3 regions of the Rathayibacter sp. VKM Ac-2801 genome follow, and region 2 is predicted to be linked to each of the others. Evidence: predicted binding sites of a transcription regulator. Region 2 holds the regulator's gene; each other region holds the start of a gene.

Region 1 (5,466 bases), 910 kb from region 2:
GCCACGGCCACCAGGGCGATGACGATGGCGAGGCGGACGATCGTGGCGACCTCGCCCCGCGCGACGATGACGTCGACCACCTGACCGGCGAGCACCGGCGTCGCGACCGCGAGGAACGCTCCGACGACGGAGAGACTGATGAAGACCAGCAGCTTCGAGCGGTAGGGGACGGCGAACGTCATGATCCGCCGGACGGACTCGCGGGAGACGCCGTGGTCGCCGTTCCGGACGGTCGAGATCTTGTAGAGCGAGCTCCAGGCCGCGCCTTCCATGCTCATGGCGGTTCCTTCCGTGGGCTCCGGCCCGGCTGAGGGGCGGGCGGCCCGGGACCGCACGCGGGACGACGGTCGGTGGCGGACCGGCGGTGAGGGGCGACTGCGCGTCGGCGGAGGAGGGCGAGTCTACGCCGCGCTCAGGCGCCCGGGCCCGTCGAGGAAGCCCCCCGACGCCGGACAGGTCAGACGGGGAGGAGGAGGGGCGCGAGCCGGGTCAGAGGCGCAGTCGCCTCTCGACGACGTTCTGGGCGACGTCGACCACACGGGCCCGCGTCGCGCGCGCGTGCTGGCGCAGGAGCGCCCAGGCCTCCTCCATGTCGACGCCCCGGTCGTGGGAGATGACGCCCTTGGCCTGCTCGACGAGGATCCGCGCAGTGAGGGCGTGCTGCAGCTGGTCGCGGGCGGCGGTCACCTCCCGGATCGCGCGCTCCTGGATGAGGCCGATGGTGGCGACGTCCGCGATGGTCTGCGCGGCTCGGATGTCCTTCGCGTCGAGGGCGCCGGAGCGGTCGCGGAAGAAGTTCAGCGACCCGATCACCGTCCCCCGGAGACGAAGGGGCACGGCGTGCACGGAGTGGAATCCGGAGGCCTCGACCTCGGCTGCGAACAGCGGCCACCGCCGCTGGATCTCCTCCAGCGTTCCCGCTGTGATCACGTCGCCGGTGACGAAGGAGTCGATGCACGGGCCGCTGTTCAAGGACAGCTGCACCGCCTCCACCACCCGCATCCGCTCGCTGGTGCTGGCCATGACGAGGAGCTCGCCCTGTGCCGACGCGAGGACGAGCCCGACGTCGTCGCAGTCGCAGATGCTCGTGCACCGCTCGACGAGCTCGTGCAGGAAATCGACGACGTCGAAGTCGTCGACGAGGGTGTCCGCGACGAACGTCAGCGTGCGCAGCAGCAGCTGCTCACGAGAATCGACCATGGTGTGCTCCTTGAAGCAGGAGATGCCGGCCGGCACGCGGGACAGCCGGCATCGATACCCGGCACGCAGACCTCCCCGGGCCCGCGCGCGGCCGCGTCGGGAGCGGTCGACGACTTGCAGCGCTCCTTCTCGTCGAGGGAGCGGCTGCGCGTCGCCTTCCGAGCACGCGGCGCAACAGCGACGACAGGGTCAGGGTCGCCACGGCTCACGTTAGCGCAGGAGCACCCCGCTCGCCGCGCCGTCCGCCCGCGAGCGGGCGGAGGCCGAATGTCGGTGCCACCGACCTACACTCGGACCCGTTCGAACACCTGTTCGATGGGACGAGGAGGGAGCCTGCCATGAGCGTGACCGTCGTGGACCGCATCGCGACTCCGGCCTCGGACGCCGTCGCCGTCACCTTCCTCGTCACCAGCGAGGCGGTGGCGGCCGGATTCCCCTCGCCCGCGCAGGACTACTTCGACGGGTCCCTCGACCTCAACGACCACCTGATCCGCGACAGGACGTCGACGTTCATCGTCCGCGTCTCGGGCGAGAGCATGGTCGGCGCCGGTATCAGCGACGGGGACGAGCTCGTGGTCGATCGGTCGATCACGCCGACGCACGGCAGTGTCGTCATCGCGATCCTCGACGGCGAGCTGACCGTCAAGCGCCTCGAGCTCAGCCCGGGGGGAGTGGTGCTGCGGGCCGAGAACCCGGAGTACCCGCCGATCCTCGTCCCCGAGCTGAGCGACCTCCAGGTGTGGGGCGTGGTCACCGTCTGCCTCCACCGGCTGCACCGTGCGCTCTGAGCGGCGCATCGCCCTGGTCGACGTGAACTCGTTCTACGTCTCCTGCGAGCGCCTGTTCGACCCGAGGCTCGCCGGCCGGCCCGTCGTCGTCCTCTCCAACAACGACGGCTGCGTGGTGGCGCGCTCCGACGAGGTGAAGAGGCTCGGCATCGAGAACGGGACGCCCTGGTTCACGATCGAACCCCTGATCCGCTCCGGGCGCCTCCCGGAGGTGATCGCCCGCTCGAGCAACTACGAGCTGTACGGCGAGCTGTCCGCCCGCGTGATGGAGCTGCTGGGCCGCTACTCCGCCTGGCAGGAGGTCTACTCGATCGATGAGAGCTTCCTCGGGGTCGACGGCGACGTGGGGGAGCGGGCGAAGATCGGCCGGGCGATGCGGGCGGCGGTCGCGAAGAACGTCGGCCTGCCCGTGTGCGTCGGGTTCGGGCCGAGCAAGACGCTCGCGAAGTTCGTCACCAAGGGCGGAGCGAAGAAGCACCCGCGCCTGGGCGGCGTCTGCGACACCGACTGGTACACCCCCGAGCAGCTCGACGCGCTGATGGCCTCGCAGCACGTCACCGAGCTGTGGGGGGTCGCCGGCCGCATCGGCAAGCGCCTCGCGGAGCTGTCCATCCACACGATCCGGGACCTCCGCGACGCGGACCCCGCGCTCATCCGCAAGAAGTTCTCCGTCGTCCTGCAGCGCTCCGTCTACGAGCTGCGCGGCGTCGACTGCATCCCCCTCGAGGCCGCCCGCTCCGTCCGCGACCAGCTGATCTTCTCCCGCTCGTTCGCCACTCCGGTGACGACGATCGCCGACATGGAGCAGGTGCTCTCCGTCTACGCGCAGCGCGCCGCCCACCGCCTGCGCGCGCAGGAGTCGGTCACCAAGACGATGAGCGTGTTCGCGTCGACGTCGCCGTTCGCGGACGCGCCCTACGAGTCCGCCGGGGGCCTCGCCGGCTTCCCCGTGCCCACGGACGACCCGGTGGCGATGGTGAGGGCCGCTATCGGCACGCTCCGCCCGCGCCTGCGCGAGGGCGCTCGCTACGTGCGGGCCGGCGTCATCCTCACGAACCTGTCGCCGCGGAACTCCCACGCGCTGCTCGAGATCTTCGACACCGCCTTCGACACGAAGGGCCTCGGCGCCACGATCGACGCGGTGACGAAGCGCCACGGCCGCTCCGCGGTCGGCCTCGGGCTCGCGGGGATCCGCAAGGGTCCGGTGTGGACGATGAAGCGCGACGCACTCTCGCTCCGGGCGACGACGCACTGGGGCGAGCTGGCGACAGCGCACGCGCGGTGACCGCCGGCGCCGGGGAGATCGGGTCATCCGACGCGTAGGCGCTCGGAGCGCTCTCGGGCAGGCTCGTCGCCATCGACGAGTGTCGGTGCGGGTACGGCGGGAGGACCCATGGCCGAGAGCTGGCAGGACGCGTCGGTGCGGGGCGTCGCGATGATCGAGAACGAGCTGGTCGTGCGCGACTTCCTCGAGGTGTGGAGCGCTCGCGACAGCCGCCAGCTCATCCCGTTCCTGCATCCGGAGGTCGTCTACAGCGCGTCGAGCTCGCAGGAGATCGCGGGGCGGGCGCGGGTCCTCGAGATGTGCGACGAGGTCCACCGGGCGTTCACCGAGATCCGGATCGCCCTCGTCACGATCGCCGTCGCCGGCAGCATCGTCCTCACCGAGCACGCCCTGCACCTCCGCTCGGACACGGGGGAGGGCCACTGGCTCCGCTGCTTCGGGAGCTACGAGCTCCGCGGCGATCAGATCGTCACCTGGCGGCAGCTCCATGGCTGAGGATCCCGCGTGACGGCGGTGACCGGACCTGCGCGCCTGCGGCTCGCCCTGGTGCTGCTGGCGATCGCCTCGGGCGCGACCGATGCGTTCGCGTTCCTCCTGCTCGGCGGCATCTTCACCGCCAACATGACGGGCAACCTGGTCCTGCTGGGGCTGTACCCCCGCTCCGCCTGGCTGACGACCGCGGCCGGAGCGGTCACGGCGATCGTCTTCTTCGCCGGAGCCGCCTACGCCGGGTTCCGCGCGACGCGGGCGCACACGCCGTCGACCGGCGACGGGAGGCATCCGCTCCGCTCGATCGCGATCGCGGGGGTCGTCCTCCAGCTCGCCGTCGCGGTCGCCTGGCCGACGGTGCAGGGCGGCCGGCCGCTGCTCGTGGACTGCGCCTTCATCGCGACCAGCGCGGCGGCGCTCGGGCTGCAGACCGTGCTCGCGAAGCGGATCTCCGGCGCTGCCGGCCTGACGACGACCTTCGTCACGGGCACGCTCACCAGCCTGATGCAGGAGCTCGCCGAGCGCTCGTCCGGGTCGAGGACCCTCCAGGCGCTCATCGTCGCGAGCCTCGCGGGCGGGGCCGTCGTCGGAGCGGCGACCGTGACGCTCGCTCCGGCCTGGTCTCCGACGCCGGCCCTCGTGCTCTCGGCGCTCGCCGTCGTGCTGCTCTTCGCGCACCGGGCGCCGGCCGTGCACGCGGGAGCGGAGCCCGGGGCCTCGCGTCCCGCGTGACCGGGATCAGGCGTCGAGCGCCCACTTCGGCCGGACCCAGTGGCAGGTGTAGCCGCCGGGGTGCTTGCGCAGGTAGTCCTGGTGCTCCTCCTCGGCGTCCCAGAACTCGCCGGCCGGCTCCACCTCGGTGACGACCGGTCCGGGCCAGCGGCCCGACGCGTCGATCTCGGTGATCGTCTCGCGCGCGACCCTCTCCTGCTCGGGGGAGAGGAAGAGGATCACGGAGCGGTACGCCGTGCCGATGTCGTTGCCCTGACGGTTCTTCGTCGTCGGGTCGTGCACCTGGAAGAAGAACTCGAGCAGGTCGCGGTAGGAGAGCTGCTCGGGATCGAACTCGATCTCGACCGCCTCCGCGTGGTCGCCGTGGTGGCGGTAGGTCGCGTTCGGCGTGCTGCCGCCGGCGTAGCCGGCGCGGGTGCTGAAGACGCCCGGCATGTCGCGGATGAGCTCCTGGAGCCCCCAGAAGCATCCGCCCGCCAGGATCGCGCGCTCCTCGGCCATCAGACGCCTGCCTTCGTGTCGTGCGCGGACTCGCGCGGAGAGATCATCATGCGGGCAAGTCCACCACGGCCGAGGACGTCGCGGTGAGCGTCGGACGACTCTCGGAGCAGACCGACGGCGAAGGAGGGCGGGGTCCTCGCGGTCGTGTCCCGCCCGGGCGCGGCGTCACTGCGGTCGGGACGCCGCCGGAGATCGGCCCGCGGGAACGAGTCATCTGACCGGGTCGCTCCGCATGCCTCCGTTCCTACGCTCGTCGGTACAACGGAGCAGAGAGCGGAGCGGACCATGGAGCAGCCGAACGTCGAGACGCGCAGTGCACGCCGGGTGATCGAGACCCTGACCGCGAACGGGGTGAAGTACGTCTTCGGGATCCCGGGAGCGAAGATCGACGCGGTCTTCGACGTCCTCGCCGACGAGGGGCCGGAGCTGATCGTCTGCCGCCACGAGCAGAACGCCGCCTTCATGGCCGCC
Region 2 (5,466 bases):
CGCAGCGGAGCCGGATTCCAGGTCGACCTCGGCCGCTGGGAGCTGGCGGGCGGCGAGCCCCTGGTGCGGGCGAAGGAGCTCAAGGTCGCGCGCCCCGGCATCGGGATCGACCTCGGCAATCCGCACGTGGTCGTCGCCCTCAGCAACGACGAGGAGCTCGAGTCCGCCGACCTCTCCTACATCCCGCAGCTCGACCCGGAGCCCGAGGACGGCGCGAACGTCGAGTTCGTCGTCCCCGGCGAGCCCCTGGTCCACGACGGCATCGGGCGGATCCGGATGCGGGTGCACGAGCGCGGCAGCGGCGAGACCCTGAGCTGCGGCACGGGTGCCGCGGCGGCGGCGCTGGCCGTGCGCTACTGGGCGGGAGCCCGCGCTCCGCAGGCCTGGCGCGTCGAGGTCCCGGGCGGCACGCTCGGCGTGACGATGTTCGCCGCAGAGGAGGGCGAGCACGTCGGGCTCTCCGGTCCGGCCGATCTCGTCTTCACGGGGACGATCCGGATCGACTGAGGGCCGGGTCAGCCCAGGCGGGTCGTCCGCAGTACGCGGAAGCCCTTCGCCGAGGAGACGCGCTGCACGTCGAGCCGTCCGGCGAACGCTGCGCCCAGCCAGGTCTGCAGCGAGTCGGAGCCGAGGTTGCGCTGCACGACGAGCCAGGCGTCCGCGCCCTCCTCGAGGCGCGGCAGCCAGCGCTCGAGCAGGAGGTGCAGCTCCTCCTTGCCGATGCGGATCGGCGGGTTCGACCAGACGGTGCGGAAGCGCACGTCGTCGGGAACATCCTCGGGCAGCACGGCGTTGACGTTGAGGACGCCGAGTTCCTCGCAGTTGCGACGGACCAGCTCGAGCGCCCGCTGGTTGACGTCGACCGCCCACACCCGGGCGTCGGGGGAGGCGAGGGCGAGCGCGAGGGCGATCGGCCCCCAACCGCAGCCGAGATCCAGCAGGTCCCCGTCAGCGGGGGCGTCGGGTACTGCGTCCAGCAGGACGCGCGTGCCCAGATCGACGTGACCGGGGCTGAACACCCCTCCTGCCGTCGTGACCTCGAGGTCGCGGCCGGCCAGGCGGGCCCGGATCCTGCGGGGCCGGAGGTCGCCGTCGGGAGTACTCGAGAAGTAGTGCTCGGCGGCCATGAGAAGTGAACCTATCAAGACCTGAGGAGTTAGTGTTATCCGGATGACGGAAGACCTGAACGAGACCGACACGACCGAGGCCGTGGACGTCGTCTCGAGGGTCCTGGCGAACGCGCAGTCGCGCTCGGCAGGGTACTCGCGCTTCGTCGCGGGTGGAGCCCAGGCGCTGCAGAGCGCCGGCCACGAGGGCGAGAACAGCGACGGCGAGCAGTTCGACCGCGACGACCGGCAGGCGCTGCGACGCGTCGCCGGCCTCTCGACCGAGCTCGAGGACGTCACCGAGGTCGAGTACCGCCAGCTGCGCCTGGAGAACGTCGTGCTCATCGGCGTGTACTCGCAGAACTCGCTGGAGGACGCGGAGAACTCGCTGCACGAGCTCGCCGCGCTCGCGGAGACGGCGGGAGCAACGGTCCTCGACGGCCTGCTCCAGCGCCGCCCGCACCCCGATCCGAGCACCTACCTCGGCAAGGGCAAGGCCCAGGAGCTCGCGGGGCTCGTCGCCGCGCTCGGCGCGGACACGGTCGTCGCCGACACCGAGCTCGCACCGAGCCAGCGCCGCGCGCTGGAGGACGTGGTGAAGGTCAAGGTGATCGATCGCACCGCGGTGATCCTCGACATCTTCAGCCAGCACGCGAAGAGCCGCGAGGGCAAGGCGCAGGTCGAGCTCGCGCAGCTCGAGTACCTGCTCCCGCGACTGCGCGGCTGGGGCGAGTCGATGTCCCGCCAGGCCGGAGGCCAGGTGGGTGCGGGAGCCGGAATGGGCTCGCGCGGTCCGGGTGAGACGAAGATCGAGCTCGATCGCCGCCGCATCCACACCCGCATGGCACGCCTGCGCAAGCAGATCACGGCGATGAAGCCCGCCCGCGAGGCCAAGCGCGCGAACCGCAAGCGCAACGCCGTCCCCTCGGTGGCGATCGCGGGCTACACGAACGCCGGCAAGTCAAGCCTGCTGAACCGGATGACGCATGCGGGCGTCCTCGTCGAGAACTCGCTCTTCGCGACCCTCGACGCCACCGTCCGCAAGGCCCAGACGAAGGACGGGCGCCTGTACACGCTCGCCGACACCGTCGGCTTCGTGCGAGCGCTTCCGCACCAGCTCGTCGAGGCGTTCCGGTCGACGCTCGAGGAGGTGGCGGACTCCGACGTGATCGTCCACGTCGTGGACGCCTCCCACCCCGATCCCGCCGGGCAGATCGCCACCGTGCGCGACGTGATCGGAGAGGTGGGCGCCCGCAGCATCCCCGAGATCATCGCCTTCAACAAGGCCGATCTCGTGGACGAGGGCACGCGCCTGGTGCTGCGCGGTCTCGCTCCGGACGCGGTCTTCGTGTCGGCGCGCAGCGGCGAGGGCATCGACGAGCTGGAGGCGCGGATCGCCGAGATCCTGCCCGAGCCGGACGTCGAGATCGACCTGCTCGTGCCGTACGACCGGGGCGACGTGATCTCGCATCTGCACCGCAGCGGCCGGATCCTGTCGACGCAGTACGTCGAGGGCGGCACGCACGTGGTCGCCCTCGTGCACGCCGATCTGGCGGGTTCGCTCACCGAGTTCGCGGTTCCGCGGGCGGCCGCCCAGGCCTGATCCCCACCATCGCAGCGCCCGTCTCCCCGTCCGGGAGGCGGGCGCTCCGTGCATCCGGGAGGAGGTGCGGCGTCTCGCGCCCTCGACCCGCTGCGGCGGCCGGGCGCTCGGCGACGGGGAGGCGGCAGCCCTCCTCCGCCGTCCCCCGACCGCGACGGAGGGGGCGCGCGCCCCGATCGTCGGCGCCCGTCGAACGCAGAAGGGCCCGACCGGCTGCATCCCGGTCGGGCCCCTCCTGCCCGACCGGCGTCAGACCGAGCGGAGGACCGCCACGATCTTCCCGAGCACCTCGGCCTCATCGCCGAGGATCGGCTCGAAGTTGGAGTTGCGGGGGAGCAGCCAGGTGTGGCCGTCGCGCTGGCGCAGCACCTTGACGGTGGCCTCGCCGTCGAGCATGGCCGCCACGATCTCGCCGTTCTCGGCGGTGCGCTGCGAGCGGACCACGACCCAGTCGCCGTCGCAGATCGCGGCGTCGATCATCGACTCGCCGACGACCTTGAGCATGAAGAGCTCGCCCTTGCCGACGAGTTGACGGGGCAGCGGGAACACCTCGTCGATCTGCTGGTCGGCCATGATCGGCACGCCCGCCGCGATCCGGCCGACGAGGGGGACCATCGCCGCGTCGCCGACCGTCGCTGTCGACTCGAACGAACCGTCGTCCTCCGTCGAGCTGGGGACGTCGATGAGGATCTCGAGGGCGCGGGGCCGGTTCGGGTCGCGGCGCAGATAGCCGCTGAGCTCGAGCTGGTTGAGCTGGTGGGTGACGCTCGACAGCGAGGCGAGGCCGACCGCGTCGCCGATCTCGCGCATGCTCGGCGGGTAGCCGCGGCTCGACACCGAGCGCTGGATCGCGTCGAGGATCGCGAGCTGCTTGGCGCTCAGGCTCTTCCGGCGCCGGCCCGCGGCCGCCCTCGTCTTGGCGGCCGGCGTCCCGGCCGTCTGCGCGTCGCTCACGATGCTCCCTCTTCCCGGTGCGCACGCCGCGTGCGCGCCCGCCCGGTCGCGACCCGACAAGGAATGTCGGTGGTCGCTGCTGTACTACGACCAGGCTCTCGAAACTGTATCCGCCGCGAGTCCCGACGCGGAACATTCGTTCGAGTGTGTCGCGCGCGGGCCCGCCCGCGGATCAGCCCGGACGGTTCCTTGACCGCTCGGTCATTCGAAGATATGTTCGGTACAGGCGTTCGGGGCGGCCCTCCCGGCCGAGGGCCTCCCCGAATCCCTGTTGAAAGGAGCGATCCCATGACCGCACAGCTCACCTCCCGCCTGCTGCAGCACTCCTCCGCGGCTCGGCCCGTCGAGGTCCTGCCGTCCGCTCCCGAGCCGGCGGAAGCCTCCGGCGGTGCGCGGATCGTCAGCACCCGGCTGCGCCTCACCCGCCGCGGCCGCGCCGTGGTCGCCGCTCTCGGCGCACTGCCGATCGTGGCGGGCGCCTTCGCCTTCGGGCTCAACGGCGGCGGAGCGGTCGCGTCGAGCGATGCGGCTGCGGTCGAGTTCCAGTACGTCACCGTCCACGCGGGCGAGTCGCTCTGGTCGCTCGCCGAGGAGCTCGCCCCGCAGGCGGACCCGCGCGACGTGGTCGATGACATCCTCTCCCTCAACCAGCTCTCGAGCGCGGGGGTCGAGCCCGGGCAGCGCCTCGCCATCCCGGCCGAGTACGACACCGTCGGCTGAGCCGGGCGGCCCGGCCGTCCGCCTCGGGCGCTTCGCTACCATTCCCTGGTGACGACTCTCGACGACCTGCCCCTCCGCGACGACCTCCGAGGCAAGCACCCGTACGGCGCGCCCCAGGCGGTCGTGCCCGTGGCCCTCAACGTCAATGAGAACACCCACCCCGTTCCGGACGACGTCATCGCCGACATCGTCGGACGGGTCTCCGAGGCGCTGCGGACGGTCAACCGGTACCCCGACCGCGAGTTCCGCGAGCTGCGCGACTCCCTCGCCGGCTACCTCGGGCACGGGCTCACCGCGGACGGCGTGTGGGCTGCGAACGGATCGAACGAGGTCCTCCAGCACGTTCTGCAGGCGTTCGGCGGTCCCGGACGCTCGCTGCTGGGCTTCGCGCCCACCTACTCGATGTACTCGATCCTCGCGTCGGGGAGCGGGACCGAGTGGATCCCCGCTCCGCGCGAGGCGGAGTTCGAGGTCGGAGCCGAGTACGCCGCCGAGCAGGTGCGCCGGTCCCGGCCCGACATCGTCTTCCTCTGCGCTCCGAACAACCCGACCGGGACGCCGCTCGACCTCGCCGTGATCGAGGCGGTCTACGACGCGACCGACGGCATCGTCGTCGTCGACGAGGCCTACGCCGAGTTCGCCGGCAGGGACGCGCCCACCGCGCTGAGCCTCCTCCCCGGCCGCCCGCGCCTGCTCGTGTCCCGCACCATGAGCAAGGCCTTCGCCTTCGCCGGCGTCCGTCTGGGCTACCTCGCCGCCGACCCCGCGGTGATCGACGCGCTCCGCCTCGTCCGCCTCCCGTACCACCTGTCGGCCCTCACCCAGGCCGCTGCGACCGCCGCCCTCGCCCACGCCGACGAGATGCTCGCGATGGTCGGCGAGATCATCGTGCAGCGCGACCGGATGATCGACGGCCTGCGCGCCCTCGGCTACCGCCCCTACCCGACCGGCAGCAACTTCGTCCTCTTCGGCGGCGTCGAGGACCCGGCCGCCGTGTTCGAGGGCCTGCTCGCCCGCGGCGTCCTCATCCGGGACGTCGGCATCCCGAACCACCTCCGTGTCAGCGCCGGCACCGAGGAGGAG
Region 3 (5,466 bases), on a different replicon from region 2:
AGGCCGCATCGGCAGCCGGTGGGGCCTCGCCCTCATGTTCGGCTCTTACATCGTCCCGTTCCTGCTCATCCGCGACCGCGGAGACACGAGCAAGGACTTCATCATCGATCGCCTCGACCAGACGGCCGTGTGGCTCTACGGATCGGCCTACATGGCGACTCTCGTGTGGTTGTCCGTCTCCTCGATCATCAACGCCCGCCGCAACTGGCGCGGAGTGCAGGTCGTGTTCACCACCGGCTTCGCCGTGACAACCGTGGGATGCCTGATCGAAATCGGCTTCCTTACCGCCTCGCACTTCGGATACGGCGGAGACGCCTTCCGCTACTCCGCATGGAACGCTGCAGAAATCCCCTTCTTCCTCGGGCTGCTCATCATCATGCTGGGCATCGGATGGACCGCGATCGTTCTCCCCATCCGCCACCGCCTCGTCGTCGCTCGCGCGTCGCGCTACGCCGTCCGCCACAACCTCATTGAGCGGCCGACCATCACCACCTATCTCGGAGAGCGCCGACTCATCGCTCACGCTCAGCAGGTGCTCGTGAGCACCAAGAACGCTCAGGTTCGAGGGGACATCGACCTCACTCCCGCCGCGTGTGCTGCGCTCGAGCGCCTGCGGGCGCTCATCTCACCCGACCGGGCATTCACCCCTCGGGTCATCGGCGGCAACGGCATCGGGAAGGCCGCGTAGCCCTCGTGGGAGCCCTCTGGATCGCGATCCCCGCCGCCGTCGTCGGTGCCGCCGGCGTCGGGATCGTCGCGACCGTGGCCGGCCGCGTCATCCGACCCCAGCGCAGCAAGCCGACACCAATCGCCGCCGTTCCGGCGCCCGATCGCATCGTGCTCGCGCCCACGCCGATCACCAAGCAGGACGGTACCCTCGGGCTGCTCTACGACGACGAATCTCGGCACGCTGTTCTCGGCCCGATTCTGCGCACCGGAGCGGACGGCATCGAGCGAACGCTGACCGTCCCTCCCGGCAGCCCCTCCCCCGCCGCCGGCTCCGTCAGCCGACCAATCGGCAACGTGTTTGCCACGGCGAAAGAACTTGACCCCGAGGCCCGGGAGGTTCCGGTCGCAACTGAGCTGGGCGACGCGCCCGCGTGGTTGTTCCCCGGCGACGGAGACGCCGCGAGCACCTGGGCGATCCACGTTCACGGCAGCCTGTCCGGACGAGACGGCGCTTTCCGCTCCGTTCACGCCCTCAGAAGGACCGGGTACACCTCACTGGTCCCCTCGTTCCGAGGCGACGGAGAAGGCCCGCCTGCGCCGCTGGATGCCTTCACCCTGGGGCAGACGGAGTGGCCCGACGTCGACGCCGCGATCGCTCTCGCGCTCGAGCGCGGAGCCCGCCGCGTCCTGCTCGTGGGCTGGTCGAGCGGAGCGTCGATCGCTCTGCGCCTCGCTACGAGCTCGGCGCACCGCTCGCAGATCGCCGGGCTGATCCTCGTCTCCCCCGTCCTCAGCTGGCGCAGCAGCGTGCTCTACAGCGCCGCCAATGCCGGCGTCCCCCGCGTCATCGCCTCCGCGGCCATAGCCGCCCTCGCGACGCCGATCCTCAGCCGCCTCCTCGGGTCGCCGGTTCCGTTGGACTTCCACGCTCTCGACTGGACCCGAGCGTCAGTGCAAGTCCCCGTGCCCGCACTCCTGATCCACTCCGAAGGTGACCGCACCACCCCGTTCAGCGACTCCCGTGCGTTCAGCCAGACGCACGAGCAGGCTCCTCTCGTGCCCGCCCGGCCCTCCGCTCACGCCCTCGAATGGAACGCTGACCCGGCTGTCTTCGAGAAGGCCGTCACAACCTGGTGCGCAGCCACGCTCTGACGCCCCGTCAAAAGCAAGATAGCCAGATACCTATATAGGTATCTGGCTATCTAGTACCACGCGGCTGGCTAGGCCAGCGGGTTGCGATCGCGGTACTCGCGCAGCGCCGACTCCACAATGTCGCGCTTGGTTCGTCCTGTTGCGACGCGCAGGTCCTCGACGTAGTACGACAGCTCCGCCTCGATATCGGCGTGCAGAACCTCCGTAGGCGCCTTCCGCGGCCGAGAACGAGGAGCCGTGGCACCCGTTCGCGCCGGGGCCGACGTCGCCGGTGCGGCCACAGCAGGAGCCGGCGCCGGGCGCGGCTTCGAGTCGATCGGGTCGCGCCGGTCCGGCGCCGGCTGTGCCCGTCGAGCGGGAAGGCTCTGGGGGCGGTCCTCGTTGGTCATCGGATCACCTTTCGTGCGAGTTCTCGGTATGCCTGGGCGACGGGGGCTCCCTTGCGGAAGCGGCCGTACCAGTCGTGCGAGTACCGGACCTCCCCCACGATCGTCCGATGTGGAATGAGCGGCGTCAGCAGAAGGCCCGTCCCCCGCATCTGCTCGATGCTGTGGGTCGCCTCGCGCGGCGTTACCGTCTCCTTGTAGCCGCCGACGATGATGCCGGCCTCAGCGACCGCCTGGCGGCCGCTGGTGGCGTTGTAGCGCATCACGCTCTCCTGTGCCCCCAGGAACCCGTCTACGCCGTCCGCGGTCGGCGTGGCCGCGTAGATCACCGATTCGGCCGCCGTCAGAGCGTTGAAGATCAGTGAGCCGCCCTGGCGGTTCGGGCAGTCGATGATCACCAGGTCGGCAGGCACTCCCTCGAGCGAGTCGGCCAGACGATGCCCGACCTCCCCCGGGTCGTCCGTCTCGCGGGCACTCACGCTGCGGTCGGACGGGATGACTCGAAGGTTCTCGTGGAACGGTGACGGCACGGCCAGCTCGTCCGCCCACCCCCGCGGGTCCTGGTTGCCGAGGATCGCGCCGACGTCGAGGCCGACGTCGACGGGCTGCGCGTCGAGCCACTTGGTCGTCGCCCCGCGCGGGTCGAGGTCGATCAGGATGACGCGCTTGCCGTCCTCCGCCGCCACTGTCGCCAGGGAGACGGCGGTGGTGCTCTTGGTCGCACCACCGCTCTCGCTGTAGATCATCATCGTCTGCATGGTCGCAACCTATCTTGATACCTACACAGATAGCAAGCTACCCAGATACCTATATAGGTATCTGGGTAGGACACGCCCGACCGAAACCTGTCGAGCCGCCCGCCGCCTGGGCCGTGATCGCATGTCGGTGGAGTCGACATACACTCGAACGCGTTCGAACACACGTTCGACTAAGCGAGGGAGGGTGGCATGAGCGTCACCGTCGTGGACCGCATAGCCACACCGGCCGAGGAGGCCGTCTCCATCGCCTTCCTCGTCACCGGCGACGCGGTGGCCGCAGGCTTCCCGTCGCCGGCGCAGGACTACTTCGACGGCTCTCTTGACCTCAATGACCACCTGATCCGCGACAAGACCTCGACGTTCATCGTCCGCGTGTCCGGCGAGAGCATGACCGGCGCCGGCATCAGCGACGGCGACGAGCTCGTGGTCGACCGCTCGATCACACCGACCCACGGCAGCGTCGTCATCGCGATTCTCGACGGCGAGCTGACCGTCAAGCGGCTCGAACTGCACCGCGGGGGAGTGGTGCTGCGTGCCGAGAACCCCGACTATCCCCCGATCGTCGTCCCCGAGCTGAGCGACCTCCAGGTGTGGGGCGTCGTCACCGTCTGCCTGCACCGGCTCCACCGTGCGCTCTGAGCGCCGCATCGGCCTCATCGACGTCAATTCCTTCTACGTGTCGTGCGAGCGCCTGTTCGATCCCAAGCTGAGCGGGCGGCCCGTCGTCGTCCTGTCGAACAACGACGGCTGCGTGGTCGCCCGCTCCGACGAGGTGAAGCAGCTCGGCATCGAGAACGGCACCCCCTGGTTCAAGATCGAACCTCTGATCAGAGCCGGCCGACTCCCGGAGGTCATCGCCCGCTCGAGCAACTACGAGCTGTACGGCGAGCTGTCCGCGCGCGTCATGGAGCTGCTGGGCCGGTACTCCGCCTGGCAGGAGGTGTACTCGATCGATGAGAGCTTCGTCGGAGTCGACGGCGATGTGACGGAGCGGGAGAAGATCGGCCGAGCAATGCGCGCGGCCGTCGCGAAGAACGTCGGCCTGCCGGTGTGCGTCGGCTTCGGGCCGAGCAAGACTCTCGCGAAGTTCGTCAACAAGGGCGGGGCGAAGAAGCACCCGAGCCTCGGGGGAGTGTGCGACACCGATTGGTACACACCCGAGCAGATGGACGGCCTCATGGCCTCCCAGCACGTCACCGAGCTGTGGGGCGTCGCTGGCCGCACCGCCAAGCGCCTCGCAGAGCTGAACATCCACACGATCCGCGACCTCCGCGACGCGGACCCCGCGCTCATCCGCAAGAAGTTCTCCGTCGTCTTGCAGCGCTCCGTCTACGAGCTGCGCGGAATCGACTGCATCCCGCTCGAGGCCGCACGCACGGTTCGGGACCAGCTGATCTTCTCGCGCTCGTTCTCCTCACCCGTGACGACGATCGCGGACATGGAACAGGTGCTCTCCGTCTACGCGCAGCGCGCCGCGCACCGCCTCCGAGCGCAGGGGTCGGTCACCAAGACGATGAGCGTGTTCGCGTCGACGTCGCCCTACGCCGACGCGCCCTACGAGTCCGCCGGCGGCATGGCTGGCTTCCCCGTCCCCACCGACGATCCGGTGACTATCGTCAAGGCCGCCACCGGCACCCTCGTGCCCAGACTGCGCGAAGGCGCGCGCTACGTGCGCGCCGGCGTGATCCTCACCAACCTGTCCGCGAAGGGCTCTCACGCCCTGCTCGACGTGTTCGACAACGACTTCGACACCAAGGGCATCGGCGCCACGATCGACGCCGTGACGAAGCGTCACGGCCGCTCCGCGGTCGGGCTCGGCCTCGCCGGCATCCGCAAGGGACCGGTATGGACGATGAAACGCGAAGCGCTGTCACTGCGCGCGACAACGCACTGGGGAGAGCTGGCAACAGCGCACGCACGGTAACCACTGTCGGCGGCTCTCGCGCTGAGATAGAATGTTCTATAGGAGGTGGTTGCCGTGTCGATCGCTGAGAGGCCCAATGGGGACACTGTTCGCCGGCTGCGCAGCTTGCAGGTCGTGACTCGCGTGTCGTACCTCCGCGCGTTGCGCACGGCGGCCGAAGGCACCACGCAGTCGCAGCTCGCGCGCGACATCGGTATCTCGCAGCCCTCGGTCAACAGCGCGTTGAAGTCCGCGGCCGCGGTGCCCGACGTGCGTCCCGGATTCTCCGGCGCGACGCCCTACGAGATTGCCCAGCGCTACGACGCGGGAGAGCTGACGCGGGAGCAGGTCATCGATGAGCTTGGCCGCTGGCCGTATCGTCCCGGATCGCCCAGCGACGGCTACGACTGGACGACTTTGGACCCGGGGGAGTTCGAAGAAGTGGGACGTGCGCTCACTGAGCACCTGATCGACGCGGCCGCGTACGACGAGATCCTTGACCGCTACAGCGAGCAAGGTCGGTGACGGGGCAGGACTCGTCAGCGATCGCCGCGCACCGGGAGACGGTGCGCGCGTGGGCTCGGGCGGGAGGCCCGCT

Evidence for each region. Region 2 encodes LexA, which represses DNA repair genes until DNA is damaged. Its sites were predicted from a motif close to TCGAACANNTGTTCGA; they were not measured.
Region 1: the regulator LexA is predicted to act here: its motif matches at 1,501-1,516, upstream of umuD (translesion error-prone DNA polymerase V autoproteolytic subunit).
Region 3: the regulator LexA is predicted to act here: its motif matches at 3,120-3,135, upstream of umuD (translesion error-prone DNA polymerase V autoproteolytic subunit).

Annotation. Positions count from the first base shown of each region.
Region 1 covers NZ_CP047183.1:459,503-464,968, forward strand. The annotation lists gene GSU45_RS02095 (ABC transporter ATP-binding protein) at 1-278, opposite strand, end outside; gene GSU45_RS02100 (GAF and ANTAR domain-containing protein) at 490-1,200, opposite strand; gene umuD (translesion error-prone DNA polymerase V autoproteolytic subunit) at 1,539-1,988, shown strand; gene GSU45_RS02110 (Y-family DNA polymerase) at 1,978-3,273, shown strand; gene GSU45_RS02115 (nuclear transport factor 2 family protein) at 3,382-3,768, shown strand; gene GSU45_RS02120 (YoaK family protein) at 3,778-4,494, shown strand; gene msrA (peptide-methionine (S)-S-oxide reductase MsrA) at 4,501-4,995, opposite strand; gene alsS (acetolactate synthase AlsS) at 5,281-5,466, shown strand, end outside.
Region 2 covers NZ_CP047183.1:1,365,093-1,370,558, forward strand. The annotation lists gene dapF (diaminopimelate epimerase) at 1-507, shown strand, start outside; gene GSU45_RS06275 (methyltransferase) at 516-1,127, opposite strand; gene hflX (GTPase HflX) at 1,171-2,709, shown strand; gene lexA (transcriptional repressor LexA) at 2,959-3,591, opposite strand; gene GSU45_RS06290 (LysM peptidoglycan-binding domain-containing protein) at 3,952-4,383, shown strand; gene GSU45_RS06295 (histidinol-phosphate transaminase) at 4,429-5,466, shown strand, end outside.
Region 3 covers NZ_CP047184.1:12,973-18,438, reverse strand. The annotation lists gene GSU45_RS16835 (hypothetical protein) at 1-688, shown strand, start outside; gene GSU45_RS16830 (alpha/beta fold hydrolase) at 694-1,821, shown strand; gene GSU45_RS16825 (hypothetical protein) at 1,890-2,210, opposite strand; gene GSU45_RS16820 (ParA family protein) at 2,207-2,965, opposite strand; gene umuD (translesion error-prone DNA polymerase V autoproteolytic subunit) at 3,155-3,604, shown strand; gene GSU45_RS16810 (Y-family DNA polymerase) at 3,594-4,889, shown strand; gene GSU45_RS16805 (hypothetical protein) at 4,944-5,393, shown strand.